One region of the Vibrio crassostreae genome, then DNA from elsewhere that is predicted to be linked to it. Evidence: predicted binding sites of a transcription regulator. Region 1 holds the regulator's gene; each other region holds the start of a gene.

What was found. Region 1 encodes CRP, which controls carbon source genes, mostly activating them, when cyclic AMP is high. Its sites were predicted from a motif close to TGTGANNNNNNTCACA; they were not measured.
Region 2: a site for CRP is predicted at 1,328-1,343, ahead of OC193_RS21755 (glycogen/starch/alpha-glucan phosphorylase). Genes of this name have one in related genera too.
Region 3: a site for CRP is predicted at 1,632-1,647, ahead of rppH (RNA pyrophosphohydrolase). Genes of this name have one in related genera too.
Region 4: a site for CRP is predicted at 1,931-1,946, ahead of OC193_RS13210 (CTP synthase). Genes of this name have one in related genera too.

Annotation. Positions count from the first base shown of each region.
Region 1 covers NZ_AP025476.1:3,158,950-3,162,392, reverse strand. The annotation lists gene astD (succinylglutamate-semialdehyde dehydrogenase) at 1-707, shown strand, start outside; gene OC193_RS14275 (DUF1338 domain-containing protein) at 921-1,712, shown strand; gene crp (cAMP-activated global transcriptional regulator CRP) at 1,895-2,527, opposite strand; gene OC193_RS14265 (phosphoribulokinase) at 2,767-3,443, opposite strand, start outside.
Region 2 covers NZ_AP025477.1:1,345,121-1,348,563, reverse strand. The annotation lists gene malT (HTH-type transcriptional regulator MalT) at 1-955, opposite strand, end outside; gene OC193_RS21755 (glycogen/starch/alpha-glucan phosphorylase) at 1,523-3,443, shown strand, end outside.
Region 3 covers NZ_AP025476.1:570,070-573,512, forward strand. The annotation lists gene OC193_RS02620 (DUF6482 family protein) at 117-428, shown strand; gene mutH (DNA mismatch repair endonuclease MutH) at 518-1,183, opposite strand; gene rppH (RNA pyrophosphohydrolase) at 1,799-2,317, shown strand; gene ptsP (phosphoenolpyruvate--protein phosphotransferase) at 2,320-3,443, shown strand, end outside.
Region 4 covers NZ_AP025476.1:2,975,718-2,979,160, forward strand. The annotation lists gene eno (phosphopyruvate hydratase) at 1-124, opposite strand, end outside; gene OC193_RS13210 (CTP synthase) at 206-1,846, opposite strand; gene mazG (nucleoside triphosphate pyrophosphohydrolase) at 1,997-2,794, opposite strand; gene relA (GTP diphosphokinase) at 3,006-3,443, opposite strand, start outside.

The DNA.
Region 1 (3,443 bases):
TGATCAGCGACCAATACGGTGATGCAGACGCAACGGTATACACTATCATCCAATCGGCGTTCATCAGTGCGGGTCAGCGTTGTACATGTGCTCGTCGCTTGTATGTGCCTGTTGGCGAGAAGGGCGATCTGCTTCTAGATAAACTGGTCGCAGCTACGCAAAAGATTCGTGTCGATCAGCCATTCGCTGAACCTGCACCTTTCATGGGCCCTCAGATCTCTGAAGCTGCAGCTAAATTTATTCTAGACGCGCAAGCTAATCTGCAATCGTTAGGTGGTGTCAGCCTAGTAGAAGCAAAAGCGGGTCAAGCGGCGTTTGTTTCTCCGGGCATTATCGATGCAACCAATATTGCTGACCTGCCAGATGAAGAGTACTTCGGTCCATTGCTGCAAGTGGTTCGTTACCAATCGCTAGAGCAAGCGGTCGAGTTAGCTAACGACACACGCTTTGGTTTGTCTGCAGGCCTTGTATCAACAGACGATTCTGAATGGGAATACTTCGTTGACCATATCCGTGCGGGTATTGTTAACCGTAACCGTCAGCTAACAGGCGCAAGTGGTGATGCACCGTTTGGTGGTCCGGGTGCTTCAGGCAACCTACGTCCAAGTGCTTACTACGCAGCTGACTACTGTGCTTACCCTATGGCTTCAATGGAAGGTGGCGAAACTCAACTACCAGCATCGTTTAGCCCAGGTATTGAGCTTTAATTTAGGCTAATGAGTCTTAGGCTCATTGGTTAAGCTTGAAATAGGGAAGTGGTGTTATCGCTTCCCTTTTCCATCCCGTCCGACACCTAGATTGGGCGGTAGATAATAATAGAACAAGTATGTCACAGGCTGATGGCTGCTGACTCTGTGTCTCAGCCTCTCCCTTTCTAATCCAAATTACTAGCTTGCTAGAACCTCTGACAAGGAGTCACCATGACGCCCGATCTACTCTTTAAATCACTATGGGACGATTACATTCACAGGCTGTGTCCATCGGCTGAGAAAGTGCATCACTTGCTGAAAGAAGATGAAGCGCTGATCAACGACCATATTGCACTGCGTACTTTTAATGTTGCCCCTCTCGGTATTGAAACACTAGCTAAGCCTTTCCTGGAACTGGGTTACAAGGCGTGTGGCGACTACCTGTTTGAGAGCAAGAAGCTAGTGGCTAAACACTACGAGCACCCAGACCCGAAGCAGCCAAAAGTGTTCATTAGTGAATTGAAGGTCGAAGAGTGTTCTAGTGAATTACAACAGATCGTTGCTAAGTTAGTTGAGCAGGTTGATGCAAGCAAGCTTCAAGGTCATGAGTTCTTGTTTGGTGGTCGCCAATGGGATTTGAGTTTCGCTGATTTCCAAGTACTAGCTAAAGAGAGCGAATACGCATCTTGGCTAGCGGCTCATGGATATGGTGCAAACCACTTTACGGTAAGTGTGAACCAGCTGAATAACTTTGATGAAGTGCAGGCGGTGAATGACTACCTGAGCGAGTCTGGCTTTACTATCAACGCATCTGGCGGTGAGGTTAAAGGCTCTCCAGAGGTCTTATTAGAGCAATCATCAACAATGGCAGACAAAGTCCCAGTTTCATTTGTTGAAGGCAATGAGATGATTCCAGGCGGCTTCTATGAGTTCGCTAAGCGTTATGCGATGGTCAACGGTGAGCTTTACACAGGTTTTGTGGCCGCATCGGCGGATAAGATCTTTGAGAGCACCAACGGTTAATAAAAGGTACGAGAACGGACTTATCCTAGATATGCGAGTACGCTTCGCTTCTAGGAAGTTTACAAATAGGATTCTGTGAGTTCTTCTCGTTTCTCGTATCTGTTCTATAGATCTTTAGAAAACAAAAAAGCCACCAAATTTGCATTTGGTGGCTTTCAAATTTTTGGCTCAGTTAATCGAGATTAACGAGTGCCGTATACCACGATAGTTTTACCGTGTGCAGAAATTAGGTTCTGCTCTTCTAGCATCTTCAAGATACGACCAACTGTCTCACGAGAACAACCAACGATCTGGCCAATCTCTTGACGAGTGATCTTGATTTGCATGCCGTCAGGGTGAGTCATTGCATCTGGCTGTTTCGCTAGGTTTAGTAGCGTTTGAGCGATACGACCTGTTACGTCAAGGAACGCTAAGTCACCAACCTTTTGGCTAGTTACTTGTAGACGGTTTGCCATTTGCGCTGAAAGACGCATTAGGATATCTGGGTTCACTTGGATAAGTTGACGGAATTTCTTGAAAGAAATTTCAGCTACTTCACAAGGAGATTTAGCACGAACCCAAGCAGTACGCTCTTGGTCTTCTTCGAACAAGCCAAGCTCACCGATGAAGTCGCCTTGGTTTAGGTAAGAAAGAATCATTTCCTTACCTTCTTCGTCTTTGATAAGAACTGCCACAGAACCTTTAACGATGTAGTACAAGGTTTCTGCCTTTTCACCAGCATGAATCAAAGTACTTTTTGAAGGGTACTTATGAATATGACAGTGTGAAAGGAACCACTCTAATGTTGGATCGGTTTGAGGTTTACCTAGAACCATAATATCTCACTTCCTCTGCAGGGTATGCTTGCCGCTTTCCGTATTTTAGCTAAGCCTGGATTGACTTGTAGGATAAGAGCACTCGTTGAGCGCTGCAAGCTATCTTGTGTTTCGTTTAAGAATAGTATCCTTTTTCAGGTACTATTTCTTGATTTTAATCGTGACCAAGCTACGATTTTTTACGCAAAATTGTGCACATGATCACGGTATGAAAAGTAATCAACCAGAATGTCGTTTTGTTAACCTATTTTTCCGGTTTCGATAAGTTGTTGCAGGATTGGCCTCACAATGAGCTCCATAGCAAAACTCATCTTGCCGCCTGGTACCACTAGTGTGTTATGACGAGACATAAACGAGCCATCAATCATAGCCAGAAGGTAGGGGAAATCGACGTTTTTGATGCCACGCAAACGTATAACTACGAAGCTTTCGTCTAAACTTGGAATTCCTTTGGCGTTAAGTGGGTTCGATGTATCTACGGTTGGAACACGCTGAAAGTTTATGTGAGTGCGCGAAAATTGCGGGGTAATGTAGTTGAGGTAATCATCCATTGAACGAACAATGGAGTCCATTACCGCTTCGCGTGAGTGACCACGATCGCGAGTGTCACGAACGAATTTTTGAATCCACTCTAGGTTTACGATGGGCACCATGCCGATCAGCAAATCGACGTGTTGAGAAACGTTAATGTCGCCATCAACCACACCGCCGTGCAAGCCTTCGTAAAACATCACATCGGAATTTTCCGGGATCTCTTGCCATGGCGTGAAGGTGCCCGGCATTTGATTGTAAGGCACGGCTTCATCAAAGGTGTGCAGGTAGCTTCTTACTTTACCTGTACCTTCGTTACCGTATTTACGGAAGAACTCTTCTAGCGCACCAAAGTCGTTGGCTTGAGGACCAAAGTAGCTGATGT
Region 2 (3,443 bases), on a different replicon from region 1:
GATACCAGTTCTTTTCGCCCTCAAGTGGGTAGATGAACAAACCAAAACGGTTGAGTGATTCGATCATACCTAACGCATCTTCGCGCTGTGTAAGTGCACACACAAGCTCATCGTTGAAGTGATCAAGCACAGAACATTGCATCAAGAACTGTCGGGTTTCTTTGTCTAGCAGGTCGAATACTTCTTCAACCAAGTAGTCCCAAAGATGGGCGTGGTTAAAGTGAGAAAACGACTCTGCGGACTGTGCAAGGGTGCGTTTTTGGTGCTGTGCTTGCAGCGCGATAAGTTGCAGAGCAGAAGGCCAACCCTCTACATAGTTACAGATACTGTCTGCGGTGATGTCATCAATGCCATCAGCAACACGTTGGTTGAAAAAACGTGTGGTTTCTTCGGTATCAAACGCCAACGAGTCATTACCCAATTCGATCATTAAATCACGAACGCGCAGGTTTGCTGTACCAAGTGGTGGTGTACCACGACTGGTTACAACTAGCGTTAGGTTGTCGGGCATGTGTTTAAGAAAGAAGCGCATTGCTTCGTGGATGTCGTCATTGTTGACCAAATGATAGTCATCCAACACTAGAAAACATTCGTGATGGAATTCAGACATTTCGGCGAACACTTCACTCAATAAAGAATGCAGCGATGAAAATTGTCGTTTTTCTGCTAATTTTTGGGCATTCGGACAGGCATTTTGAGTCGCTTTATTAAGTGATTGAAGTAGGTAGTTGATAAAGCGGAAGGCATCGTTGTCACTATCATCAATGCTGTACCAACCCACATTGGGTTTATCTACCAACCATTGTGCAGCCATGGTGGTTTTGCCGTAGCCCGCTGGAGAGCGGAACAACACAAGCTTATAGCAATCTGCGTTCTGAAGCAGATCGAGAACCCTAGGTCGTAGGATTGCATTATGTAAGCGGCCGGGACGAGTTAGTTTCGATGGGATCCACATGTCGAAGTTTTTCACCTATTCCGTGGCTATGTTCAGAATTATCCCAATCTATCGTTGAGTGCAATCCAATGACATTAGCCTAATTACTTAAGTCTTCACTCATATTACGTGAAGCAAAACGGCACCGACTATGATCCTCCTCAGAAACCTTGCGCTTCTGCATGTTTTTGGGTGTCTACGCCCTTTATTTGAGACTTTGATCACGTTGTTGGTTGGTTCGTGAATGTGACTTTGTTCTTCCCTACACGGGAATCTATGCAAAGGATGAGAGCGAGAAATTATTTTCGTGATCTGAAACTCAGATTTGATAATGACTGTAATCTGGTTAAATAAAAGTCACATCAATTGAAGTTAAGTTATCGAACGGGAGCTTGTGATCTTAGTCACTCCAACTTTTTGTTCGAAGTCAGAACATGAGAGTCAGATCACTAACCCTAAGTCGGTACGCCCCCTACGCCCTCCTATCTACTCCTAGTCAGTCGCGTTAGCGGGAGGATGTTTAGTTTATGGTGACCATGCACGATATGTCACAGATGAATTAGAACTATTAAAAGCGAGATTTCTGAAATGAAACCAACTCAGCAAAAAACTTTCGATAAAGTGTCGTTCCAAGAAAGCGTTAAGAAGCATTTATCTGCAACCTACGCAACAACTATTGAAAACGCGGATAGCCGCGCATGGTACCTAGCAATGGGTCGCGCATTAGCAGAACTCACAACATTCGACCTGCTAGAAACTGAAAACGATGAAAAAATTAAGAACGCGAAAAGCGTTAACTACCTTTCATTAGAGTTTTTGATTGGCCGTCTGACAGGTAACAACCTGATCAGCATGGGTCTATACGAACAGATCACTCATGCAATGGAAGAGCTAGGTCAAAACCTAACTGACCTTCTAGAAGAAGAACGCGACCCATCACTAGGTAATGGTGGTCTTGGTCGTCTAGCTGCTTGTTTCATGGATTCTTGTGCTGCTCAAGAATACCCAACAGTAGGCTACGGTCTTCACTACGAGTATGGTCTATTCAAACAATCTTTCCAAGACGGCCGCCAACAAGAAGCACCTGACGCATGGCGCGGTGTTGAAGGTTACCCGTGGGAAGTCGCTCGTCCAGAACTAGCACAACACATTGGTTTTTACGGTCATGTAGAAGTTGAATTCATCGACGGTAAAGAAGTACGTACTTGGGTTCCAGGTATGGAAGTAAAAGCAATGCCTTGGGATCTACCTATCGTAGGTTACGAGTCAAACACGGTTTACCCGCTACGTCTTTGGGAATGTCAGGCAATCGCACCATTCTCACTAGCAAGTTTTAATAACGGTGATTACTTCGAAGCACAACACTCGTTAATCGATGCAGGTAACATCACTAAAGTACTTTACCCGAACGACAACCACGAGAAAGGTAAGACTCTGCGTCTAATGCAGCAGTACTTCCACTCAGCAGCGTCTGTTCGCGATATTCTACGTCGTCACGAAGCAGCAGGTTTTTCTCTAGAAGATCTGCCTAAGCAAGAAACGATTCAGCTTAACGATACGCACCCAACAATTGCGATTCCTGAGCTAATGCGCATCTTGATTGACGAGAAAGGTCTATCTTGGGATCAAGCATGGGAAATCAGTGCTCATACGTTCGCATACACGAACCACACACTACTTCCTGAAGCACTAGAGACTTGGTCTGAATCACTGATCAACCGTCTTCTTCCACGTCACATGGAAATCATTTTTGAAATCAACCACCGCTTCATGCAAGAAGTTCGCAAGATGTGGCCTGGTGACGGTGAGAAGCAAGCGAAGCTTTCTATCATTCAAGAAGGTTTCCACCGTATGGTTCGCATGGCAAACCTATGTGTGATTGGCTCTTACAAAGTAAACGGTGTAGCTGCGCTTCACTCTCAACTGGTTAAGAAAGACTTGTTCCCAGAGTTCAACGAAATCTTCCCAGGTAAACTGACTAACGTAACGAACGGCATTACGCCACGTCGTTGGTTGAAGTTCTGTAATCCAGGTCTATCTACGCTAATTACTGGCAAGATCGGTACTGAGTGGCCTGCAAAACTTGAGCAGTTAGAAGGTATCGCTAAGTTTGCAACAGACGCGAAATTCCAAAAAGAATTCATGGCTGTTAAGAAAGAAAACAAACAGCGTCTTGCTGATTGGGTTCAAGAGAACATGGGTATCGAACTAGATACTAACGCTATCTTCGATGTGCAGATCAAGCGTCTACACGAATACAAGCGTCAGCACCTAGACTTGCTACATATTCTGTCTCTGTACCACCGTATTCTAAACGAACCTGGTTTCGAGTGTGAGCCACGCGTATGTTTCTTCGCAGCGAAAGCAGCTCCGGGTTACCACCTAGCGAAAGAGATCATCTTCGCGGTTAACAAAATCGCAGATAAGATCAACAACGATCCTCGCATCGGCAACAAGCTTAAAGTGGTATTCATCCCTGACTACCGTGTAAGCATGGCTGAAATCATCA
Region 3 (3,443 bases), 890 kb from region 1:
GAGAAGCTCTTGCTTCTCTTTTTTGCTTTTTTAAGCCGTTATCTATGCTTTTTTAAGTTGTTATCTAGTAAAGGAAAAGAGTTCTACTAAGCTTTATAGAGCAAGGGAGGCTGGCTATGCAGAAGCATCAATTAGACATGTGGTTACATGGAGAGCATAAAGACTCTTATCAAACTCCAAAAGTGTACGTTATAGGCTGTTCTGATATCTCAGAATATCTACTGGCGGTGGAGTACAAACACAAGCTAGAACCGGTAAAGCAAGACGGCGAGCCGCTTCACTTTGGATCCTTGGATCAAGTGAAAGAGGAGTTACTCCGGCTCGGCTTTGAAAAGGCGTATCTTCGCCTACATAACGCGTATGATGAGTTTGGTAATGAGCCAAGCCAAAGCTACTGTGACATTGAACTGGCGCTTAAACCTCATTAAGAGAGCGTTTGTTGCTAGAGATTGATTCTAATTGCAGGCTCTTTTGTAACGCATTGATAGCTTTCGCTGCCGAGGCTTGATTAAACGATCTATGCGTAATGTGTTGTCAGCAGTTTGTGGGTGAATTGAGTTCGTAGATAGAAACCACGTGGTTTAGTTTTGATAGGTTTTCCACTTGCACCGTAAGCTTCGGTTAACACTCGACTGTTGGCAGCTTTTGGACGTAAATGCAGTGCTTCACCGTGTCTTGCTGTTATCTGCTCCACATTGCCTAACACGATCAATTCCATTAGTTCTTCCCAATCTCTTTTCAAGAGTTCGTCTTCAGCTTGGCTAGGTGTCCATAATAAAGGGGATCCTACATGCCTCTCTGCTAACGGGATCTCTCTTTCTCCCTCGACAGGGATCCACAACACCTTAGACAGCTTGTTTCGAACGTGGCTGGTTTCCCAAGTTATGCCTTGCACACCCATCAAAGGCGCGACACACACAAAGGTGGTTTCGAGTGGCTTGCCAGAATAGCCAATCGGAATACTTTTTAGCTCGATCCCTAGCTTGGCAAAATCTTGTTCTGGCTTGCTGCCTGCAGGTGCACCCAAGTGCCATTCCAATAGCTGCCCAACCCAGCCTTTATCACGCTTAAGGTCGTTTGGCATCAGCATCTCGGCTTCGTCGGCGAGCTCTTTAAAGGTCATTCCGGCGATGGCATACGCGCGCTCTAACAGCTCTTGTTGTGTTTGTGGTTCTGGTTTCATAATAAAAGGTATGATCAAAAAAACGATTTTATCAGAAGTTATCACCAAATGACGACTGGTTAAGAAATGATCTCCTTGCGAGAAAAGGGATCAAACTCAGGGTTATCCACAGGACATAAAGGTAATTAATTGAAATATTAATTTAGTGGATAAATAAACAGGGGTTTATGGTGGATAAAATGCTTGCCAAATGGGGTTCAAAATGAATCTTTCACTTGGTAGTGTGGATAAACATCGGAGTGGTTGATCTTTAACCATGTCGGATTTCTGAAAGATCTTTTACATTTCTAATGTTTTTTAAAACTAAGATATTATTTTAATTGATTGATTTATATAAAGATAAATTAATTTTTATTGATTTTTCGTTTTTATGTTGATGAATCTATGGATTAAAAAAAACGATTACGGGTAATTCTTCACATAGTTATTCACAGAAAAGGTGAATAAATGTGGTCTATGTCTCACTATTGTGTGGGTAACTAGGATTTGAGCAAAACTTATCCATATTCCTAGTTATTATTCATAAATATAGCGCTTATCACGTCACTAAGTTTGCTCCGATTGGGGATATGTGGAAAAATCAGAGTAATTAAAAATTTAGATAGAGGTTGGCCAGTGATAGATGGCGATGGTTACCGATTAAATGTTGGTATTGTAATCTGTAACAACCATGGTCAGGTCTTCTGGGCTAAACGATACGGGCAACATTCATGGCAATTTCCTCAAGGGGGAATAGATGAAGGTGAGACTCCGGAACAGGCAATGTACCGCGAGTTGTATGAAGAGGTTGGCCTTACTAAAAAGGATGTAAAGATCGTCGCGACAAGTCGTCATTGGTTACGCTACAAGCTACCCAAACGACTGGTTCGGTGGGATTCTAAACCTGTCTGTATTGGACAAAAACAGAAGTGGTTTCTTTTGCGCTTAGATTGCGATGAATCGCATATCAATATGCAGCGTGGAAGTACACCTGAGTTTGATGGTTGGCGTTGGGTGAGTTACTGGTACCCAGTTCGACAAGTTGTTTCTTTCAAGCGAGATGTTTACCGTCGAGCGATGAAAGAGTTCGCATCTTTAGCAATGCCGTTTAAAGAGCGAAAAATAAAAGGAAAGCGCAAATTGCGTAGAGGTTAAGCATGCTCAGTCAACTAAGGGAAATAGTTGAACACGTATCAAGAGTTGAAGATGTGTCGACGGCTCTTGATATTTTGGTGAAAGAGACATGCAGTGCGATGCAGACGGAATGTTGCACCGTGTATTTGGCAAATAATGATATGCAGCGCCTTGAGTTGATGGCAACTCAAGGCCTGATCTTCAAAGGCAATAGCATTCACATTGGTTTTGACGAAGGTCTGGTTGGCCTTGTTAAAAGAAGTGCTGAACCTATCAACCTTGCACAAGCATCTGCTCACCCTGCTTATAAGTTTTTTCCAGAGCTTGGAGAAAACGTCTATCACTCTTTTCTCGGTACTCCGATTATCCACCGCAAGCAAGTACTCGGTGTATTGGTCATTCAACAGAAGACTCCGCGTTTATTCAGTGAGATGGAAGAATCTTTCCTTGTCACGCTCTCAGCACAACTTGCCGTTATTGTGGCGCACGCCCAAACTCAAGGTCATTGGCTGTTAGAGCAACAGAAGCTACCTGCGACTAAAGGTATTGCAGCTTCATCGGGCGTGGCGATTGGTGATTTATGGTGGGACAACACCCAGCCTGAACTTACCGATGTTTATCCTGCTTCGACGCTCAATGTAGAGAGAGAGCATGAGTTGTTGGCGGTAGCGGTTGAAAATGCCCTCAATGACTTTAAGCGCATGCGAAAGCGCTTAGATAGCGAAATCAATAAAGACGCATTAGCGATCTTTGACCTGTTTACTCACTTACTCAACGATCCTATGTTACGTAAGGATCTAAAGAGTCAAATTCAGAAAGGCGATAAAGCCGATTGGGCATTAAGACAAGTGGTTGAGAGCTATTCGAACCGCTTTGCTCGTATGTCTGATGTGTATCTTCGTGAGAGAGCACAAGACATCCGAGAGCTCGGACAAAGGTTGCTCTATTTCCTCCATAACTCTGAACATGAACTCCGCACATTAGATAAGCCGATTATTCTAGTGGTTCGTGAGTTAACCGCTTCGGTATTAGCGTCTATTCCAAAAGAAAAGCTATTAGCTGTTATTTCCTTGGAAGGGGCGGCGAACTCGCATGCAGCGATTTTGTCTCGAGCGCTTGGCATACCTTCAGTCATGGGGGTAAATCT
Region 4 (3,443 bases), 180 kb from region 1:
ATGCGCCAGATGGAGCAGCAGCCATACCTACGAAACCGCCTTCTAGGTGTACTTCAGCTTCTACAGTTGGGTTACCACGTGAATCGATGATTTCACGACCTAGAACTTTAACGATCTTAGACATTGAATGTTTCCTTCTCGTTGAATATATAAATGTCAAATTTAAAGGTAGCAGCACAACTTACGCAGCTACCTGTATTCCTTTTTACTTCTCTAACTCGCCGCGCTGGAACTCGCCAGCCGCTTTAACGAAACCTGCAAACAATGGGTGACCATCGCGAGGTGTTGAAGTGAACTCCGGGTGGAATTGAGCAGCAACGAACCATGGGTGGTTCGGGTTCTCAATAACTTCAACCAGTTTCTTGTCCGCAGATAGACCCGATACTTTTAGGCCCGCTTTTTCGATTTGTGGACGAAGATTGTTGTTCACTTCGTAACGGTGACGGTGACGTTCATGGATCGTCGCGCTACCGTATAATTCGTAAGCTTTAGTCCCTTTCGCTAGGTGACAAAGCTGTGAACCAAGACGCATTGTGCCGCCTAGGTCAGATGATTCTGTACGCTCTTCAACTTTACCTTCGCCATCAGTCCACTCAGTGATAAGACCAACTACTGGGTACTTAGTTTCAGTACAGAATTCAGAAGAGTGTGCCCCTTCCATTTTCGCAACGTTACGAGCGTACTCGATAAGAGCTACTTGCATACCTAGACAGATACCTAAGTACGGTACTTTGTTTTCACGAGCGTATTGAGCAGCAAGAATCTTACCTTCAACACCACGGTCACCAAAGCCACCAGGAACTAGGATTGCATCTAGGCCTTCTAAAACTTCTACGCCACGAGACTCAACGTCTTGTGAATCTACGTATTTAATATTAACGCTTAGGCGGTTTTTCAAGCCTGCGTGTTTTAGCGCTTCATTTACTGATTTGTATGCGTCTGGTAGTTCAATGTACTTACCAACCATACCAATCGTCACTTCACCCGTTGGGTTAGCTTCTTCGTAAATTACTTGTTCCCATTCAGACAGATCTGCTTCTGGAGCTGTGATGCCGAAACGCTTACATACAAGTTCATCAGTGCCTTGAGCTTTAATAAGCTGAGGGATCTTGTAGATAGAGTCAACATCGCGCATAGAAATAACTGCATTTTCTTGCACATTACAGAACAGAGCAATTTTCTTACGCTCGTTCGAAGGAATGTTGCGGTCTGAACGACAAACTAGGATGTCTGGCTGAATACCAATAGACAGCAACTCTTTTACAGAGTGTTGCGTCGGCTTAGTTTTCACTTCGCCCGCAGCTGCTAGGTATGGCACTAGAGTAAGGTGCATGAACATTGCGCGTTCACGGCCTAGTTCTACTGCTAGCTGACGAATCGCTTCCATGAATGGTAGAGATTCGATATCACCAACCGTACCACCAACTTCAACGATCGCGATATCGTGGCCAGCTGCGCCAGAAATTACACGCTCTTTGATAGAGTTAGTGATGTGTGGGATAACCTGAATAGTTGCACCTAGGTAATCACCGCGACGCTCTTTAGCGAGTACGTCTGAGTAAACACGACCTGCAGTGAAGTTGTTACGCTTAGTCATCTTGGTGCGAATGAATCGCTCATAGTGACCAAGGTCAAGGTCAGTTTCAGCGCCATCTTCCGTAACGAACACTTCACCGTGCTGAGTCGGGCTCATAGTGCCTGGATCAACGTTGATGTAAGGGTCAAGCTTCATCATAGTCACTTTAAGACCACGAGCTTCTAAAATAGCCGCAAGAGATGCTGCAGCAATACCTTTACCTAGAGAGGATACAACCCCGCCAGTAACAAAAATGTAATTTGTCGTCATGTTTAACCTGAAATTGGTTGAATGAGGGAAATGGACTACTTCTGGACGGGATGAAAATATACCAGAAGCCCCTTATCGCCACAACGTGAAATCTATCACACTGCTATTTTTTATTTTTTGCTTCAAATCAATTCATGATAAAAGCTTTGGTTATCTTTTCTCCGCCACTTTGACTTCATCCCACATGGAATCAAGCTGTTGTAGTGAAAAATCGGTCAAAATTTTATCTTGCTGACGAACTTTTTGTTCCACCCCTTTAAAGCGACGTGAGAACTTCAGATTGGCTTTATTTAAAGCCGACTCTGGATTTTTACCCAAATGTCGCACCAAATTGACCGTCGCAAACAGCAAATCACCCAACTCTTCTTCAACCAAATCTTCATTTGGCGTCACTTGAAGCGCTTCTTCTAGCACCTCATCGACTTCCTCTAAAACCTTATTAGCCACTGGGCCAATAGAGTCCCAATCGAAGCCATATTTCGCTACCTGTTTTTGAATCTTTGTAGCACGAGAAAGCGCAGGTAGAGAGTTTGGTATTGAGTCTAGAATACTTTCTTGAGTTTTGCCTGCCTGTGCTTTTTCTTTGGCTTTTTCAGCTTCCCAGTTGGCATTAATTTCTTCATCATTGGCAAACTCGGTATCAGAAAATACATGAGGATGACGGCGCGTTAGCTTCTCATTGATGCCATCAACCACATCAGAAAACTCAAACAGCCCCTGCTCTTTCGCGAGCTGACTGTAGAAAATCACCTGAAACAGCAGGTCACCTAGCTCTTCTTGTAGGTTCGGCCAATCTTTGTTGTGAATCGCGTCCACCACCTCATAAGTTTCTTCGATAGTATGCGGCACAATTGTTTCAAAATTTTGTTTCAAATCCCAAGGACAACCACCTTCAGGATCGCGCAGCTTAGCCATAATCTGTTCAAGTTGTTCAATCGGATGGTTCATCGTTTTCTTCCTATTCACTGTCTTTGATTTTTAAATTTAATACTTCTGTTAAAACTAAAAAAGGCGAGCAGCTAAAACCACTCACCTTTCTATTCTTTCCGTCATCCCCAAGAGTGAAGAATGAGCGAGTTGGGGATCTCAAACCGCCTTACGAGATTCCCTATCACGTTCGTCCCTCACTGTAGGGAATGACTTGGATGACACAAAAGTATCATCCAAGTCTCTTAACACTCATAACATCTTTGATTTGCTCGACTCGGCTGGTCACGCGACTCAAGATTTCAATATTGGTCACTTCCAAATCGAAATCCATTACCGATAGCTGACGTTTATAGTCGATGCGACTCTTCATTGTCGTCACGCTGATCTTCTCGTTCGAGAACAGTGAGGTGATGTCTTTCAGCAAGCCATTACGCTCCAGTGCTTCAACACGCAGCGTTAGGATGTAAGAACCGACGAAGCCATTACCCCAGACTGTATCAATAATACGCTCTGGTGCGTGTAGGCTTAGCTCACTCAACTGTTCACAGTCAGCACGGTGAACTGAGATACCACGACCTTGAGTGATGTAACCTTTAATCACATCACCAGGGATTGGCTGACAGCAACGAGCTAGGTGCGTCATTAAGTTATCAACGCCCTCAACCAC